DNA from 4 places in the Geothrix sp. PMB-07 genome. Region 3 is predicted to be linked to each of the others. Evidence: riboswitches for the same ligand, from Rfam matches in the RefSeq annotation. Region 3 holds a riboswitch; each other region holds the start of a gene.
The links. Region 3 has a riboswitch for S-adenosylmethionine ahead of Q9293_RS02120 (PLP-dependent aspartate aminotransferase family protein). Riboswitches for the same ligand answer to the same signal wherever they lie in the genome.
Positions count from the first base shown of each region.

Region 1: linked by a shared signal. The riboswitch ahead of Q9293_RS15825 (bifunctional homocysteine S-methyltransferase/methylenetetrahydrofolate reductase) and the one ahead of Q9293_RS02120 (PLP-dependent aspartate aminotransferase family protein) in region 3 are both predicted to bind S-adenosylmethionine.
Region 2: linked by a shared signal. The riboswitch ahead of cobA (uroporphyrinogen-III C-methyltransferase) and the one ahead of Q9293_RS02120 (PLP-dependent aspartate aminotransferase family protein) in region 3 are both predicted to bind S-adenosylmethionine.
Region 4: linked by a shared signal. The riboswitch ahead of Q9293_RS15920 (O-acetylhomoserine aminocarboxypropyltransferase/cysteine synthase family protein) and the one ahead of Q9293_RS02120 (PLP-dependent aspartate aminotransferase family protein) in region 3 are both predicted to bind S-adenosylmethionine.

Region 1 covers NZ_CP132333.1:3,627,552-3,631,729, reverse strand. Annotated here, with positions in the region: gene Q9293_RS15825 (bifunctional homocysteine S-methyltransferase/methylenetetrahydrofolate reductase) at 1-1,596, opposite strand, end outside; SAM riboswitch class I at 1,662-1,765, opposite strand; gene Q9293_RS15820 (alpha-ketoacid dehydrogenase subunit beta) at 1,889-2,851, opposite strand; gene Q9293_RS15815 (PLP-dependent cysteine synthase family protein) at 2,982-3,980, opposite strand; gene Q9293_RS15810 (glycosyl hydrolase family 28-related protein) at 4,143-4,178, shown strand, end outside.
Region 2 covers NZ_CP132333.1:3,640,061-3,644,238, reverse strand. Annotated here, with positions in the region: gene Q9293_RS15875 (NADPH-dependent assimilatory sulfite reductase hemoprotein subunit) at 1-758, opposite strand, end outside; gene Q9293_RS15870 (bifunctional precorrin-2 dehydrogenase/sirohydrochlorin ferrochelatase) at 755-1,351, opposite strand; gene cobA (uroporphyrinogen-III C-methyltransferase) at 1,272-2,129, opposite strand; SAM riboswitch class I at 2,248-2,352, opposite strand; gene Q9293_RS15860 (DUF2911 domain-containing protein) at 2,641-3,321, opposite strand; gene Q9293_RS15855 (right-handed parallel beta-helix repeat-containing protein) at 3,521-4,178, opposite strand, start outside.
Region 3 covers NZ_CP132333.1:475,950-480,127, reverse strand. Annotated here, with positions in the region: gene dapF (diaminopimelate epimerase) at 1-299, shown strand, start outside; gene Q9293_RS02125 (M20 family metallopeptidase) at 296-1,351, shown strand; SAM riboswitch class I at 1,429-1,529, shown strand; gene Q9293_RS02120 (PLP-dependent aspartate aminotransferase family protein) at 1,630-2,898, shown strand; gene Q9293_RS02115 (FKBP-type peptidyl-prolyl cis-trans isomerase) at 3,035-3,538, opposite strand; gene Q9293_RS02110 (putative quinol monooxygenase) at 3,542-3,850, opposite strand; tRNA gene Q9293_RS02105 (tRNA-Asn) at 3,906-3,981, opposite strand; gene Q9293_RS02100 (ATP/GTP-binding protein) at 4,072-4,178, opposite strand, start outside.
Region 4 covers NZ_CP132333.1:3,652,290-3,656,467, forward strand. Annotated here, with positions in the region: gene Q9293_RS15915 (molybdopterin oxidoreductase family protein) at 89-2,095, opposite strand; SAM riboswitch class I at 2,188-2,292, shown strand; gene Q9293_RS15920 (O-acetylhomoserine aminocarboxypropyltransferase/cysteine synthase family protein) at 2,420-3,706, shown strand; gene metA (homoserine O-succinyltransferase) at 3,714-4,178, shown strand, end outside.

The sequences.
Region 1 (4,178 bases), 1.1 Mb from region 3:
GCCGCCCTTGCTGTCCAGGGACTCCGTGAAGTCGAGGAAGCGGAAGAGGGTCTCTGCATCGAAGACGGGCTGGGTGATGGCCCACTGGGCGCCAGCCTCCACCTTGTAGCGGAAGCGGGCCTTCTCGCGCTCCATGTCGGCGGCCACGGGATTGGCGCCGACGCCGACGCTGAACGAGGTGGGCTTGCCGATGCTGGCGCCGCCCAGATCCAGGCCCGTGTTCAGGCGCTTGAGCATGTTCACCAGGCCGATGGCATCCACATCGAAGACAGCCGTGGCCTGAGGGTACGGCCCCAGCTTCGGTGGATCGCCTGTAACCGCCAGGAGATTGCGCAAACCCAGGCCCGCAGCGCCCAGCAGATCGCTCTGCATGCCCAGCAGGTTCCGGTCGCGGCATGCGTAATGAAGGATCGTCTCCAGCCCCACCTGCTGCTCGATGATGAGGGCCGTGGCCAGCGCACTCATGCGCGCCATGGCGCGGGGGCCATCCGGCACGTTGATGGCATCCACACCCAGGGCGCGGCACTGGCGCGTTTTGGCCAGCAGCTTGTCGTACTCCATGCCCTTGGGGGGCACCAGCTCCACGGTGTGGATGAACTCGTTCTGGGCCAGCTTGAGGCTGAAGCGGCTGCGGAAGGGGAAGGGCACCTCGGGCTGCGGCTGTTCGTGGGGTTTGATCTCGAAGCCGCCACCGCCCTGCACGAAGGCGCGCTCCTGGCGGAAGGCGCTGCGCATGGCGCGGATGTGCGCCGCCGTGGTGCCGCTGCAGCCGCCGACGGCCCGGGCGCCCGCAGCGAGAGCGCGTCCCGCGAAGCCGCCGAGATACTCAGGGCTGGCGCCGTAGATGAGGCGGCCGTCGACCATGTGAGGCAGGCCCGGGTTGGGCATGAGGGCGATGGGTTTGGCGGTGACGGCCTTGAGACGTTCCAGCAGGCGCAGGTGCGGCGCGGGGCCGTTGCCGCCGATGAGGCCGACCATGTCGGCGCCCCAGCCGTCAAGCTGCTTGATGAACCAGTCGGGTTCGGCACCGAAGAGAGCCTGGCCATCCTCGTTGGTGGTCATGAGTGCAGCGATGGGAAGATCGCTGAGTTCCTGCACGGCGAGGATGGCCTGATGGATCTCGTTGAGATCCTCGAAGCCCTCCAGCACCAGAAGGTCCGCGCCCGCTTCGATGAGGGGCAGGGCCTGTTCGCGGAAGGTGGCGCGGGCCTCGTCGTACGAGGTGGGCCCCCAGGGTTCGATGCGCACACCCAGCGGGCCGATGCAGCCCGCCACCCAGGCCTGGGAGTTCTGCTGCGCGATGGCGCGCTTGGCCAGCTCCACGCCGGCGCGGTTGATGGCGTCGAGATCGCCCTCCAGGCCCCGGGCGGCCAGCTTCAGGCGGCCCGCGCCCCAGGTGTTGGTGGTGAGCACCGTGGCGCCCGCGGCGAGGAATTCGCCATGGATGGCCAGCAGCAGATCCGGCGACTTGAGGTTGCACTCCTCGAAGCTGCGCTGCAGGGTGATGCCGCGGTCGTGCAGGGCCGTGGCCGTGCTTCCGTCGAAGAGGAAACACTCGCCAGCTTCAAGGGCCTGCCTGAAAGTGGGATGGGTCATGGATGCGCCTATGCAGGGCAGTCCGTTGATCGGCATCCAGGTTGGCTAAGGTCAGTCTGTAACATTCGGTATCTTCCCCCCGGACATGCCGGGGGCAGGAATTGGCACCTTGCGTAAGCAGGTTGCCAAGGTTTCACAGGGCCTTTCCCTCCACCTTTCTGGATAACGCTCTTGGACTGCCAAAGATCAAGCCACAAGGATGAATGAAGCAGGCGGTCGCCGTCAAGGCGCCGCTGGCAAAATCAAGGCTTGGCTGTGGCTCGCCGCGGCCGCTGCCGCCAGGGAGCAGGGGCTACCAGGCCAGCAGTCGGATCACCTCGGCGCGCACTGAAGTGGCGCTGGGCAGGTAGGCAGCTTCCAGCGGCGGGCTGGCGGGCGTGGGGATGTCCGCCGCGCCCAGGCGCAGCACGGGGGCATCCAGCCAGGGGAAGCAGGTTTCGCCGATGCGGGCGGCCAGCTCGGCACCGGGGCCGTAGGTGCGCGAGGCCTCCGTGAGCACCACCACGCGGTGGGTGCGCCGGGCCAGATCCTCGATGGCCGCGTCGTCCAGGGGCCAGAGGGTGCGCAGGTCCAGCACGGCCACGTCGAGATCGGCCACAGCCTCCAGGGCCACGTGCTGCGCAGCGCCGTAAGTGACGATGCAAGCGGCGGCGCCATCCTTGCGCAGGGCGGCTTCGCCCAGGCGGGCGGTGGGCGCTTCCTCCCACTGATCCTTCAGGCGCCGGTAGAGGTGCTTGTGCTCGAAGAAGAGCACGGGATCTGGGTCGTCGATGGCGGCGCGCAACAGGGCGTAGGCATCGCGCACGGTGCCCGGCGCCACCACCTTCAGGCCGGGGCTGCCCAGGAAATGCCCCTCGGGGTTCTGGCTGTGGAAGGGGCCGCCGCCGTTGCCTGCGCCCGAGGGGCCGCGGAACACCACCGGCACGCTGGCACCCCAACGCCAATGGGCCTTGGCGGCGAAGTTCACCATGAGATCCGAGCCCAGCAGCGCAAAATCCATGAACTGGAATTCCGCCACGGGCCGCTGGCCCATGAGGGCCGCGCCAATGGCGGCGCCTGCGATGGCCTGCTCCGAGATGGGCGTGTCCAGGACGCGGTCCCGGCCAAAGCGCTCCAGCAGCCCTTCCGTGGCGCGGAAGGCGCCGCCGTAGACACCAATATCTTCGCCGAGGCAGCACACCCTCCCATCGGCCTCCATGGCGTCGAAGAGGGCTTGGCGGATGGCCTCGACGTAGGTGCCAGAGAAGGCGCTCACGCGGATCGCCCTTTCAGGCGCAAGACACACCACGGAGGCACGGAACCCACGGCGGTGTTACGGAGGCGCCGTGCATGGGCCAGCGGGGCCGGGGTCCCCAGTGCCCTCTGTGTCTTCGTGGTAAAGCCCTTCATTTCTCCTCCAGCAGGTCGCGTTCCGCCAGCCACTCGTCGTTGAAGACGCTGCTGAGGTAGCGGCCTGTGCCATCGGGGAATACGGTGACGATGCGGGCGGGCCGCTCGCGCGGTGGGAGGGTCTTGGCCACCTGCAGCACCGCCCAGAGGGCCGCGCCGCTGGAACCGCCGCCGAGGATGCCCTCTTCCCGCACCAGGCGCCGCGCCTGCTGGAAGGCCTCCCGGTCCGTCACCTGGTGCATGGCGTCGATCACGCTGAAGTCCATGGTGTGGATGAGGAATTCGTCGCCCAGCCCTTCCAGCTTGTAGGGCGCGGCTTTCGGATTCGGTTCGCCGCGGAAGTGGGGCGAGAAGACCGAACCCATGGGGTCCACGGCCACCACCTTGATGTTCGGATCCTTCTCTTTCAGGTAGCGTCCCACGCCGCCAATGGTGCCGCCGGTGCCCGCGCCCGCCACGAAGTAGTCGATGCGGCCCTCCATCTGCTCCCAGATTTCCGGGCCGGTGCCGTGGTAGTGGGCGGCGTTGTTCTCCCGGTTCTCGTGCTGGTCGGGGAAGTAGCAGTTCGGCGTTTCCCGGGCCAGGCGCGGCGTGATGTTGTTGTAGCTGTCCGGGTGCTCGGGCGGCAGGCTGGTGTCCACCTTGTGCACCAGCACGCCGAGGGCCAGCAGCTGGTTCAGCTTTTCCTGCGAAATGGTGTCACGCACCACCACCTTGAGCTTGTAGCCCTTCTGGATGGCCATGAGGGCCAGGCCCATGGCGGTGTTGCCCGAGGAATTTTCGATGATCATGTCGCCGGGTTTCAGGCGGCCGTCGCGTTCGGCGGCCTCGATCATGTACTTGGAGATGCGGTCCTTGCTGCTGCCCATGGGGTTCATGAACTCGAGTTTGGCGAAGACCTCCACCGGCAGGTTCTCGACGACGCGACGCAGCCGGACCAGGGGCGTGTTGCCGATGGCCTCCAGGACGCTGCCGCAGGGCTTCCGGTAATGCATGTCTTCCTCCAAGAACCCAGTATGACCGGCGGTGCGCCGGGAGGCTGGGCCGATGGAAGCGGCCTTTGGACTGGTGATTCGTTGAATTTGGATTAAGATTCTATGAATCCATGTTTTCACTTATTTTTCTAAGAGATCTACCCGCCGCAGAAGAGGTCTCCCGTGCGCATCAGGAATGTCCATACGCCGATTTGGGGA
Region 2 (4,178 bases), 1.1 Mb from region 3:
GCGTCGTTGTGGGTCATGCCCATGCCACCGCCGGCCAGCACGAAGTAGCCGTCGATGGTTCCCTCGGCGCCATCCTTGAACGTGGCGGCGAAGGCCAGATCGTTGGTGTAGACGTCCACCGCGTTCTCGCCCGCCGCGGTGACGGAGATCTTGAACTTGCGGGGCAGGTAGGTGTCGCCCAGCACGGGCTCGGATTCAGAGGCCGTGTCCACCTTTTCGCCATCCAGCCACACTTCGGCGTAGGCCTTGGCGTGGGCCCGGAAATGGTTGGAGAGCTGCAGGGCCACGGCGTCGAGCTGGGCCAGATCGGCGCGACCCCAGGGGTTGGGGGCCTGGGTGACGTTGCGCACCACGTCGCCGCAGGCGCCCTGGGTGGTTTGCAGCGCCGCGTGGAGGCCCTGCAACACGGCCTTCGCATCGCCCTTCACCACGCCATGCAGTTCGAGGCTCTGGCGCGTCGTGATGCGCAGGCTGCCATCGGCGAAGATGTCGGCGATGCGATCCCAGGCCAGGTACTGGGATGCCTCCAGACGGCCGCCGGGGATGCGCCCCCGCACCATGAGCACGGGGTGCTTGGGAGTCTCGGGCGCCTTGTCGCGGTTCTTCTGCTGGTAGAGGCCGTGGAACTTCAGCAGGGTTTCCGAATCCTTGCTGAAGCCTTCGGCCTCACCGGCCAGTTCTTCGGCCAGGGTGCCACGCAGGTGCCGCGATTCGCGCTTGAGGGCTTCAACAGGATGCTCGGCAGACGGGGTGCTCATGGCAGCTCCGGGGTGGAGGGACGGGGCGAGGGGAAGTAGGCGGTGCGGAAATCGGCGAGCAGTTTCTGGAGCGCCCGGCTGCGAACCTCGGGGGGGAGACGGCGGGCCTGCTGGCGGAGATCGACGAGAGCTTGCAGGTCGGGATCGTCGGGGATGAGGTCTTCCAGGGCGAGGCGGAGGGCGCGGGACAGGCCGGCGAAGGCGCCTTCGGTGGAGATGGCCAGGGTCCAGGGGCCCCGGCGGAGGGTGCTGGCGAAGAGGGCATCGCAGGAGGGGGGATCGTCCACGGCGTTGATCCAGATGCCCCGCTGGCGGGCCTGGCTGGCGATGCGGGCGTTGGCCTCTGGATCGTTGGTGGCAGATACCACGAGGTGGGTGCCGTCCAGATCGCCAGCTTCGAAAGGTCTTTCCAGCAGGTGCACGGGGTGGCCTTCGGCTTCCAGGCGGAAGTCGGCAGAGAAGCGGGTGGCCACGGCACGGAGGGTGACGCCGGTCGGCAACAGCGACCGGAGCTTAGCCTGCGCGACGCTCCCGCCCCCCACGAGAAGCACCTGCTTCTCCTTGAGATCGAGAAAGAGCGGCAGCAGGGTCATGGGTCTCCGTGTGGAAGGCATCGGCGGGAAGGGAGAGGGCGCGGTGCCGGATGGCGGCGCCCAGGTAGACAAGCCCCGGGCCCTTGGTGTGGGCGCGGACATGCCCCTCGGCGGCGAGGCGCAGGTTGGAGAGGGTGGTGCTCTGGCCTTCGCAAAAGGCCCGTTCCACCAGGGCGACGGGCAGGTCCGGGGAGGCCCCGTGCTCCAGCAGCCGCTGGGCCACGGCCTGCAGCGATCGCGTGCCCATGAAGATGGCCAGGGTGGCTTCGGTGTGGGCCAGCTCGGCCCAATCGGTGGTGGATTCCAGCAGGTGGTGGCCTTCGAGGATGCGGATCTCCCGGGACACGCCCCGGTGGGTGAGGGGGATGCCCGAGGCCGCCGCAGCGCCCTGGAGGGCGCTGACGCCGGGGATCACCTCGAAGGGGATGCCAGCTTCGGCCAGGGCCCGGGCTTCTTCGCCGCCGCGCCCGAAGATGAAGGGATCGCCGCCCTTGAGCCGCACCACGCGACGGCCCGCCTGGGCGTGCCAGAGGAGCAGCTCGTGGATGCGTTCCTGGGTCATGCCCAGGCCGCCGCAGCGTTTGCCAGCGGGGATGGCCAGGGCCTTTTCCGGGAAGAAGGCCCTGAAATCCGGCTCCAGCAGGGCGTCGAAGAGGATGACGTCAGCCGCTTCCAGGGCCCGGAGGCCGCGCAGGGTGATGAGGTCCGGCGAGCCGGGACCGGCTCCTACCAGGCTGACGAAGCCGGGCTGGGTCTCGGGTGCGGATGGGTGCGGCATGAAGGTTCCTGGGTGGTAGGGGGTCAGGGCCTGGAGGCCTTGACGCTCCGGCGCGATCCAAAAATCAGAGGGGCCCGATGTGTTCGGGCCCCTCTGTGCGTCTGTCGATGTGGACAGCTCGGCATCTATCCGACGGCGGGAACCGTCGGCAGGAATTGGCACCTTGCTTTCGCAGGTTGCCAAGGTTTCACAGGGCCCGTCCCTCCACCTTTCTGGATAGCGCGCTATGGAGCTGGCAAGGATTCCGGTGTCACGACCCCGCGAGGTCTGATGAAAAGATAATCAATTTGATGCCCTTTTTCAATGCTTATTTTTGAATGAAAAAATCATGATGGCGGGAAAATTATAACTAAATCAATTAAGTAATAATTCCAAACCCGCTTCCTTTCGGGCAGGGCTCCGCCCGGCTCCCCAGGGTGGGGCGCCAGTCGAAGCCTCGGCCGGGTGGTCCTGGGCCCTGGCTGCCATCCGCCCACGGGGGCGGAGCCCAGGGACTCAGGAACCCCGTGTGCTACTGAGCGACCTTGAAGTCGACGCTGGCGTTCTGCGTGTCCCAGGCCAGGGCCAGGCTGCCGCCCTGCTGGGTCATGTTCACGAAGGAGAAGGTGAGCTGGTCCAGGGAGAGGTGCCCCTTGGCCAGCTTCATAGGCACGCGCACCACATCGAACTTCGGATCGTAGTTGGTGGCGCCCCAGGTGGCCTTCTTTTCGTTGGCGTCCCACTTGGTGAGGGCGGGCTGGGAGGAGAGGATGAAGGTCCAGGCCCCTTCCTTCAGCTCGACGAAGAGGCTGTATTCGCCAGCGGCGACGTTCTTGCCCCCGATGACGAGCGGCACTTCCGTCTTGAAACGGGTGGTCTGGTTGGCGCCCGCCCGCCACACGGGGTCGCCGCTGGACACGGCCTTGCCGTACTCGGCGCCCTTGCCGAAGATGTCGGCCCGACCACGCAGGATCGGGGCGCTGTAGTCCACGGTGATCCACTTGCCGTCCTGATAGCGGGGGGCGGCGCCGGGTTTGGGCTCAGCCCACTTGCCCGCCACCTGGGTGGCGGCCTGGGCCTTGGGGCTGGCGGCAGGGCGGGGTGCCGGGGCGGGGGTCGCCGCAGGCGCGGCGGTCGCGGCGGGAGCGGGCTGCTGGGCCGCGACGGTCATCGCCGCCAGGGCGAGCAAGGGTAAAACAAGGTTCGGCTTCATGGTGCCTCCGGGTTGGGGATTCCGACCGACAGTAGCAGAGGCTGGTGATTTTCAGGCCCACGAGGTTCCGGTTCGCCGGCCTCCGTTGGTCTCGTCGGGGAGGGCGATTCAAAGCCGCTTCGGCCTTTCCATGCACGAAGGGCACGGAAAGCTCCGCGCCCTTCGCCGTTCAACGCTGGTTGGTTCAGGACATTCGGGACTACTTCCCGTTGCCGTTCACGGTGTTGGGTGTGTACGTCCCCGGCGAGCTGTCGAGGGAGAAGCCGGTTCCGCTGTTACCGGTCACGGTGTTGCCCGTGACCACCGAACCGCTGCAGGAGGAAAGGGAGACTCCCCAGCCCGTGTTGTTGACAACGGTGTTGCCCGTGACGGTGACATTGGTCGCGTGCTGGTAGATCTTGATCCCGCCATCCAGGTTGTTGTGGATGTTGTTATTCCGGATGATGTTGTTGTCGCAGTCCGAGAACGCAATGCCGCCGTCGTGGTAGCCCGCGCCGCCGTTCCCGTAGAACTCGCAGTTCTCGAGAATGGTTCCGGTTGTGAAGGTGTAGGTGTAGTCCGCATCGCTGGCCCCCTGCTGGAATCCGCCGCCGACGTTGCCGAAGAACGTGCAGCCGGTGACGTGGACGTCGTAGCAGGCCTGCCCGGCATTGGGTTCGATGTCGATGCCGCACTGCGGGTTGGTCCCGTGGGTGTTGGAGAACGTGGAGTTCTGAACCAGCATTCCCTTGACGCTGGTGATTGACATCCCCTGGCGCCGGTTGTTGTCGCAGACCACGCTGGACACGGTGATGTTGGAGCAGTCATCGGACACGTAGATGCCATCCGACCAGGAGTCTCGGCATGTCACGCCGGAC
Region 3 (4,178 bases):
TCGAGAAACACCCCGATTTCCCCAATCGGGTGAATGTGCAATTCGTCGAGGTGCTCGACCGCAAGCGCATCCGCCTCGAAATCTGGGAACGGGGCGCGGGCTACACCTTGGCCTCCGGCAGCAGCAGCTGTGCCGCCGCGGCGGCCAGCCGACGCCTGGGCCTGGTGGACGACCAACTCCAGGTGCTCATGCCTGGCGGCGCCATCGACATCGTTTTCACGGAGCAGGGACGCATCCTCATGACCGGCCCCGTGCTGTCGGTTTATGAAGGCCGCCTCAACGCAGGCTGGGTGCCATGACGCAGCCGACGCCGGACGCCGAGCGCATCGCCCAATGGACCCTCCAGCTCTGCCAGGTGGATTCCACCACCGGGCACGAAGCCCGCATGATCCCCCTGCTCACCGGGATGTTCCGCAACCTTGGTGCCCGCCTGCAGTGGCAGAGCGTCGAAGGCGGCCGCTGCAACCTGCTGGCCACCTGGGGTCAGCCGCGACTGCTCTTCACCACCCACCTCGACACGGTGCCCCCCTACCTTCCGCCCCGGCTGGAGGGCGGCCGTCTCTGGGGCCGCGGCACCTGCGACGCCAAAGGCATCCTGGCCACCATGATGGAAACCATCCGCCTGCTGCTGGCGGAAGGCCGCCGCGACCTGGCCTTTCTGGGCGTGGTGGGCGAAGAAACCGACAGCCTCGGCGCCCGCATCGCCCTGGATCTGAAGGCCAACCTGCCGAACCTGCAGGGCGTCATCAACGGCGAGCCCACCGGCAACATCCTGGCCACGGGCCAACGGGGATCTGCCCACCTCTGCCTGCGCTGCCGCGGCAAAGCCGCCCACAGCGGCACGCCGGAGGAAGGCATCAACGCCGCCTTCCCCATGTTCGATTGGATCGGCGAGCTGCGGCGCCTGCCGGAACGCCTCGACCCCATCCTCGGGCCCGAGGTCTGGAACCTGGGCACCCTGCAAGCGGGCCGCGCCATCAACGTGGTGCCCGATGAAGCCGAGGCGCGTCTCTTTGCGCGCACCGTGGCCGGCAGCACCTTCGTGCAGGACGTGCTGAGGCTGCGGCCTGAGCTGGGCGAGGTGGACGTGCTCTTCGAGAAGGGCCCCGAGGTGTTTCCCCGCCTGGAGGGCTTTCCCATGGCGCCGGTTCCCTTCGGCTCCGATGCGCACACCCTGAGAAACCTGGTGCGCGATCGCTTCGTGGTGATGACCGGGCCCGGTTCCATCCGGGTGGCCCACACCGAAGGCGAGTTCCTCGACCTGGCGGATGCCGTGGCGGGAGCCCAGCAGTACCTGGACCTGGCGCGGACCATCCTGGATCGCCCCCAGGGCCAGGATTACACCATCTGAGGCATTGAATTTCCTTGGCAGCTCAATGGATCCATCGGATACTGGAAGGGCAGCAGGATCTTTGTCAGTTTCATCACGCGATATCCAGAAAGGTGGAGGGACGGGCCCTATGAAACCTTGGCAACCTGCGAAAGCAAGGTGCCAATTCCTGCCGCAAGTCATTGCGGAGAGATGCTGAAGTGTCATGGACTGACATGAGAAGGGGCCCGAGAGATCGGGCCCCTTCTCTTTTTGGATCGCCATGAAACGATGAGGATCCTCCATTTTTGGAGGCTCTGATGAGCGAGCAGTTCCTAGACACCAACGTGCCGGGCAATCCCGCCTACCACTTCACCATCCAGCCGCCGGTGCGGGAGGGCAACGCCGGGTGGATCCATCGGCCCGAGCTGGTGCCCGATGCCGCCGTGTCCACCCAGTGCGTGCACGCGGGCGTGCAGCCCGATCCGGCCTACGGCGCCGTGATGCCGCCGCTCTACCTGTCATCGACCTTCGCCTTCAAGGACATCTGCACCAACGCGGGCTACGACTACACCCGCAGCGGCAACCCCACCCGCGCGGCGCTGGAGGAGGCCATCGCGTTGCTGGAAGGCGGCCAAGGCGCCACCTGCACCAGCACCGGCATGAGCGCCATCCTGGTGGCCCTGAACCTGCTGGAGCACGGCAGCCACCTCATCGCCACCGTGGATTGCTACGGTGGCACCTTCCGCCTGCTGGAGCACGCCAAGAAGTTCTACGGCCTGGAGGTCACCTACCTGAACCTGGCCGACCTCGAGGCCCTGAAGGCCGCCATCCGGCCCAACACCCGCATGATCTGGGTGGAGACGCCCTCCAACCCCCTGCTGCGGCTGACGGACATCGCCGCGGTGACGGAGATCGGCCACCGCCAACCCAACTGCCTGGTGGCCGTGGACAACACCTTCCTCTCGCCCTACCTGCAGCGGCCCTTCGATCTGGGCGCCGACCTGGTCATCCACTCCACCACGAAGTATCTCAACGGCCACAGCGACGTGGTGGGAGGCGTGGTGGTGGCCGGCCCTGGCCGCCAGCCCCTCGCCCAGCAGATCCAGAGCGTCAACAACCTGCTGGGCACCTCCCAGTCGCCTCACGACTGCTTCCTGGTGCTGCGGGGCCTGAAGACGCTGCCCCTGCGCATGCGGCAGCACGAGGCCACGGCCCAGGTGCTGGCCGAATACCTGGCGGCCCATCCCGCCGTGGGCAAAGTGCACTTCCCGGGCCTGCCCAGCCATCCCCAGCACGAGCTGGCCAAGCGCCAGCAGCGGGGCTTCGGCGCCATGCTCAGCTTCGAGCTGAAGGAGGGCGGCAGCGAGCGCCTGAACCACGTGCTGCGGCGGCTGCGCTGGTTCACCCTGGCCGAAAGTCTGGGCGGCGTGGAATCCCTGGTGGCGCATCCCGCCTCCATGACCCACGCCTCCATGACGCCGGAAGCCCGCAAGAACGCAGGCATCAGCGACGGCCTCATCCGCCTCTCCATTGGCCTGGAGGACGTGCAGGATCTGCGTGCGGATCTGGCGCAGGCCCTGAGTTAGGTCCGGAATGAAAACCAGCAACAAAGAACGCAAAAGACACAGAGAAAAGTCAACGATCCACGCCTGACCGCTCTGCGTTGTTTGTGTTCTTTGTGGCCAATTCGCCGTTGGTTTGTCTGCTGAAAACCGTTGGCCGTTACTTGATGCTGATCAGTTCCACATCAAAGATCAGGTTGGCGTTGGGCGGGATGTCTCCGCCCGCGCCCCTCGCGCCGTAGCCCAGGGGTGCCGGGATGTAGAGGGTGCGCTTGCCGCCGACCTTCATGCTGATGACGCCCTCGTCCCAACCCTTGATCACGCGGCCCACACCGATGGGAATGGGCAGGGGCTCGCCGCGATCCACGGAACTGTCGAACTTCTTGCCGCGCTCGCCCTTGCCGTTGTCCAGCCAGCCGGTGTAGTGGACCAGGCACTTCTGCCCTTTCTGAGGCGTGTCACCGGTGCCCACCACCGTGTCCACGTATTTCAGTCCAGAGGGGGTCGTGATCATGTCGGGTCCCTTCGGTGCGGGCTCGGCCGCCTTCTTGGAAGTCTTTTTCTTGGAAGCCTGCTTCGCGCCAGGGACAGGCTGCGGGCCATCGGCGCCTACAAGCGGAAGACTCGCGATCAGAATGGCCAGGCCCAGGGCTCTTCGCTGCATGTCTCACCTCGGAACGGATTCAGCTCCCATTGTGCAGGTGTATTTGAGCGATGTTGTGATTTTGCCTGCGACTTCTTTTCGGTACTGCCCGATGCTTTCCCCCTGGGCGTGTGCCGCCAGGGCCGCTGCATCCTCGTACAGCTCGAAGAGCACCAGCTTGCAGGGGTCTTCTGAAGGAACCATCACTTCAAATTGAAGGGTGCCGGGTTCATCTCGCAGGCAGCGCGCCCGGTGGTCGATGAGGGCCCGGAGGATGGCCTCTTTCGACTCCGCCTCAAATCCGATGGTCGCCACGAGACTGATCCTGCCCATGTTGCCTCCCTTGGCCCTACCCGAAAAAAAGCCCCGCATGCGCGGGGCGTTCTTTTGGCTCCGGAGGAGGGATTTGAACCCCCGACCTAGTGATTAACAGTCACCCGCTCTGACCCCTGAGCTACTCCGGAAGGGCGAAGGTCCATTCTACCGGATGGCGCGGAGGATTCAAGCGGGAGGCTCTCACACCTGTGATCCCCGTCGCCCCACCCATGCGGCCCTCAGGCCCGCTGCAGCTCCATGAGGATCTGCCGCGCGGAGGCCTTGAGGGTTTCGATGACGCCGGTGCCCTTGTTGGCCACGGCTTCGATCATCGGTTCGCTGCGGA
Region 4 (4,178 bases), 1.1 Mb from region 3:
GATGCACACGGATTCACACGGATGAAAAGCCCCGGGTTCTCATCTGTGTTCATCCGTGTTCATCCGCGGCAACCCTGCTTTGCATGGATCAGGCCCGCTTCACCTCGATGCGGTTGTCGTAGAACGTGCTGCCACCGCCCCGATCCGTGAGCCGCTGGCTGGTCAGCGCGTTGACGGTGGCGCGTCCCTTGGAGAAGGCAGACCACGCCACACCTTCCACCACGGCCACGCCCTTGGGCACCCGTTCCGTGACTTCCGCCACCAACCTCACCTCGCCCCGATCATTGAAGGCGATCACCTCATCACCACCCGCGATGGCCCGCGCCTTGGCATCCTCCGGCGAGAGGCGCAGCGTCGAGGCGATCTTCCGCGCGGGCAGGTCTTCGCGTTCCTGGAAGGTGCTGTTCAGGCTGTAGAGGGAAGGCGCTGTCACCAGGGCCAGGGGATGGGGGTCGCCTTCCGAGTGGCTGGGCAGAGGCCTGGGCAGGGGCTCCGGCTCGCGCGGATTCAGAATCTCCACCTTGCCGCTGGGGGTCCCGAAGGGTGGGCGGCGGCCCGGCGGTTGCATGCGCACGACGCGGCCCTCGGCCAGAGCGCTGCGGTCCGCTCCTTCCAGCCAGGGATTCGAACCGGAGAGCAGGGCCTCGATCACCTCGTCCTCGCTCTGCCGAAACAGGGACTCCTCGAAACCCATGCGGGCCGCCAGGGCCTGGAAGGTGGCCCAGTTGGAGCGGCTCTCGCCCACGGGCGAAACCGCGGCGCGCACGCGCTGGAGGCCATAGTGACCGTAGGAGCGGTAGAGGTCCGGATGTTCGAGAGAACTCGTGGCGGGCAGCACAAGATCCGCGTAACGGGCTGTATCCGTGAGGAACCGCTCATGGACGACGGTGAAGAGATCCTCCCGCAGCAGCCCGGCGCGGACCGCACCCTGGTCCGGCGCCACGGCGGCAGGATTGGAATGGTAGACGTAGAGCGATTTCACCGGCCCTTCCGCCGCGGGGTCGAGCGCCGCGCCCAGCTGGTTCATGTTCACCAGCCGGGTGGGCCGGGCCTGGAAATCCTCCCGGATGAGCTGCTGCATGGGAACGGCCCCGCCGGTGGCGGTGCCCAGGAAGGCGCCGCCCGCCGGTTTGAGGTAGGCGCCCTGGAGCGCGGGCAGGCAGAGGATGAGGCGCGTGGTCATGGCGCCGTTGCCGTACCGCGTGATGCCACCTCCCACCTGGATCTGCGGGTTCAAGGCCGCACCGTAGGCCTCCGCGAACGCCCGCAGGGCGGCTTCATCGACGCCAGTCCGGGCCGCCACCACGGCAGGAGGGAACTGGGGAAGCACCTCCCGCGCGAAGGCCTCGAAGCCCACCACGTGCTGTCCAAGGAAGGCCTCGTCGAGGGCGCCGTTCTCCACCATCAGGTGCATCACACCTGCGGCCAGCACGCCGTCGGTGCCGGGACGAACCAGCAGCACATGATCCACCTGATCGGTGGTGGCGGTGCGGTAGGTCTCCACCGCCCACACCTTCGCGCCCCGGCGCCGGGCCTCACGCACGAACTGGAAGCCGTGCAGGTTGGTGGCCAGGGCGTTGATGCCCCAGAGCACCACCAGGTCCGCGCTCAATACCGCCTCGGGCTCCGGAGCGGGCGTGGTGCCCAGCACCGCGGCCTGGCCCGCGGCCTTCGCGGGTGTGCAGATGGTGCGGTCCAGCCGGGAGGCGCCGAGCCGGTGGAAGAAGGGGTGGCCCGCGTTCCGCTGCAGCAGACCCATGGTGCCCGCATAGGAGTAGGGCAGGATGGCTTCGCCGCCCCACTGGGCCAGGATGTCCTTCCAGCGCCGGGCGACCTCCTCCAGGGCCGCGTCCCAACTGATGGGTTCGAAGAGACCCTTGCCCTTGGGGCCCGTTCGCCGCAGCGGCGTCGTCAGGCGTTCGGGGGCATGCACACTGCGTTCGTAGCGGGCCATCTTGGGGCAGAGCGTGCCCTGGTTGTAGAAATGGTCGGGGTCGCCCTTCACGGACAGAGCCCGCCCATCTTCAACTTCCACCAGCATCCCGCAGGCGTCAGGGCAATCGAAGGGACAGACGGAACGGCGCCACTCAGCCATGCGAACACCCTTCAGAAGAACCGGGCCCCTTGACCCGAGATGGGGTTGTGCCACACTTGATGTTCGTACGAGTTCTTTGTCAGTTCCATAGCGAGTTATCCAGAAAGGTGGAGGGACGGGCCCTGTGAAACCTTGGCAACCTGCGAAAGCAAGGTGCCAATTCCTGCCGTGATCAATCGATTGCGGAGAGATGTCGAGCTGTGTCGAGACTGACAACACGCCGAAGGGGCCCGAGCAATCGGGCCCCTTCGGCTTTTTTGACTTTTCCTGGACTTGCTTGGACGACAGAGCCTCGGCTTTCTCACCTTCTTTTCAGGAGCCGCCATGAGCGCCACGCATCCTCAATTTGAAACCATCGCCCTCCACGGCGGCCAGGTCGCCGACAGCGACACCAAGAGCCGCGCCCTGCCCATCTACCAGACCACCAGCTACGTGTTCGATTCCGCCGAACACGGCGCCGCGCTCTTCAACCTGGAAGTGCCGGGTAACATCTACACCCGCATCATGAACCCCACCACGGCCGTGCTGGAAACACGGGTGGCCCAGCTGGAAGGCGGCATCGCGGGCCTGGCCGTGGCTTCAGGCCAGGCGGCCATCACGCTCACCCTCAACACGCTGCTGCGCGGCGGTGATCACATCGTGGCCGGCGACAACCTCTACGGCGGCACCTACAACCTGTTGCACCACACCCTGCCTCGCAACGGCATCACCACCACCTTCGTGGACTCTACGAAGCCCGAGGCCTTCCGCGCCGCGATCAAACCCGAAACCCGCGCCATCTACATCGAGGCCCTGGGCAACCCCAAGCTGGACGTGCCCGAATTCGAAGCCATCGCCGCCATCGCGAAGGCTGCCGGTGTGCCCCTCATCGTGGACAACACCCTGCCCAGCCCCTACCTGCTGAACCCCCTGGCCCTGGGCGCCAACATCGTCGTGCACAGCGCCACGAAATTCCTGGGCGGCCACGGCACCTCCGTGGCAGGCGTCATCGTGGATGGCGGCACCTTCGACTGGAAGAACGGCAAGTTCCCTGAGTTCACGGAACCCTTCGCCGCCTACCACGGCGCGGTGCTGGCCGATCTCGCGGGTCCCGCCGCCTTCATCACCAAGGCCCGCATCGAGGGCCTGCGCGACACCGGCGCCGCCCTCAGCCCCTTCAACGCCTTCCTCATTCTGCAGGGCATCGAGACCCTGCACCTGCGCTTGGAGCGCCACGGCGAAAACGCCCTCGCCATCGCCCAGTGGCTGGAGCAGCACCCCAAGGTGGCCTGGGTGAACTACCCCGGCCTCGCCAGCAACGCCAACCATGCCGCGGCCAGCCGTTACTTCCGCAAGGGCGCGGGCTTCGGCGGCATCCTCACCTTCGGCGTGAAGGGAGGTTTGGAGGCTGGCAAGGCCGTCATCAACGGGGTGGAGCTCTTCTCCCGCCTGGCCAATGTGGGCGACGCCAAGAGCCTGATCATCCATCCCGCCAGCACCACCCACCAGCAGCTGTCGAGCGCCGAGCGCGAAGCCACCGGCGTTACCGAGGATCTCATCCGCCTTTCCGTGGGCCTGGAGAACATCCAGGATCTCATCGCGGATCTGGACCTCGCGCTCTCCAAGGCCTGAGGACGCCATGCCCGTCAAGATCCCCAGCTCCCTGCCCGCCCGGGGCATTCTCGAAGCGGAGAACGTGTTCCTCATCGAGGAGCACCAGGCTCTGCAGCAGGACATCCGTCCCCTGCGCATCGCCATCCTCAACCTGATGCCCACCAAGGTGGCCACGGAAACCCAGTTCCTGCGGCTGCTCGGCAACTCGCCGTTGCAGCTGGAGGTAACGCTGCTGCACATGACCTCCCACACCTCGAAGAACACTTCCGCCGAACACCTGCTGGAGCACTACGTCTCCTTCGAGGAGGTGCGCCACCAGCGCTTCGATGGCCTCATCGTCACGGGGGCGCCCGTGGAGACCCTGCCCTTCGAGGAGGTGGACTACTGGCCGGAGCTGACCCAGGTGCTGGACTGGGCCAAGACCCACGTCTTCTCCTCCTTCTTCATCTGCTGGGGCGCCCAGGCGGCGCTGCATCACTACCATGGCGTG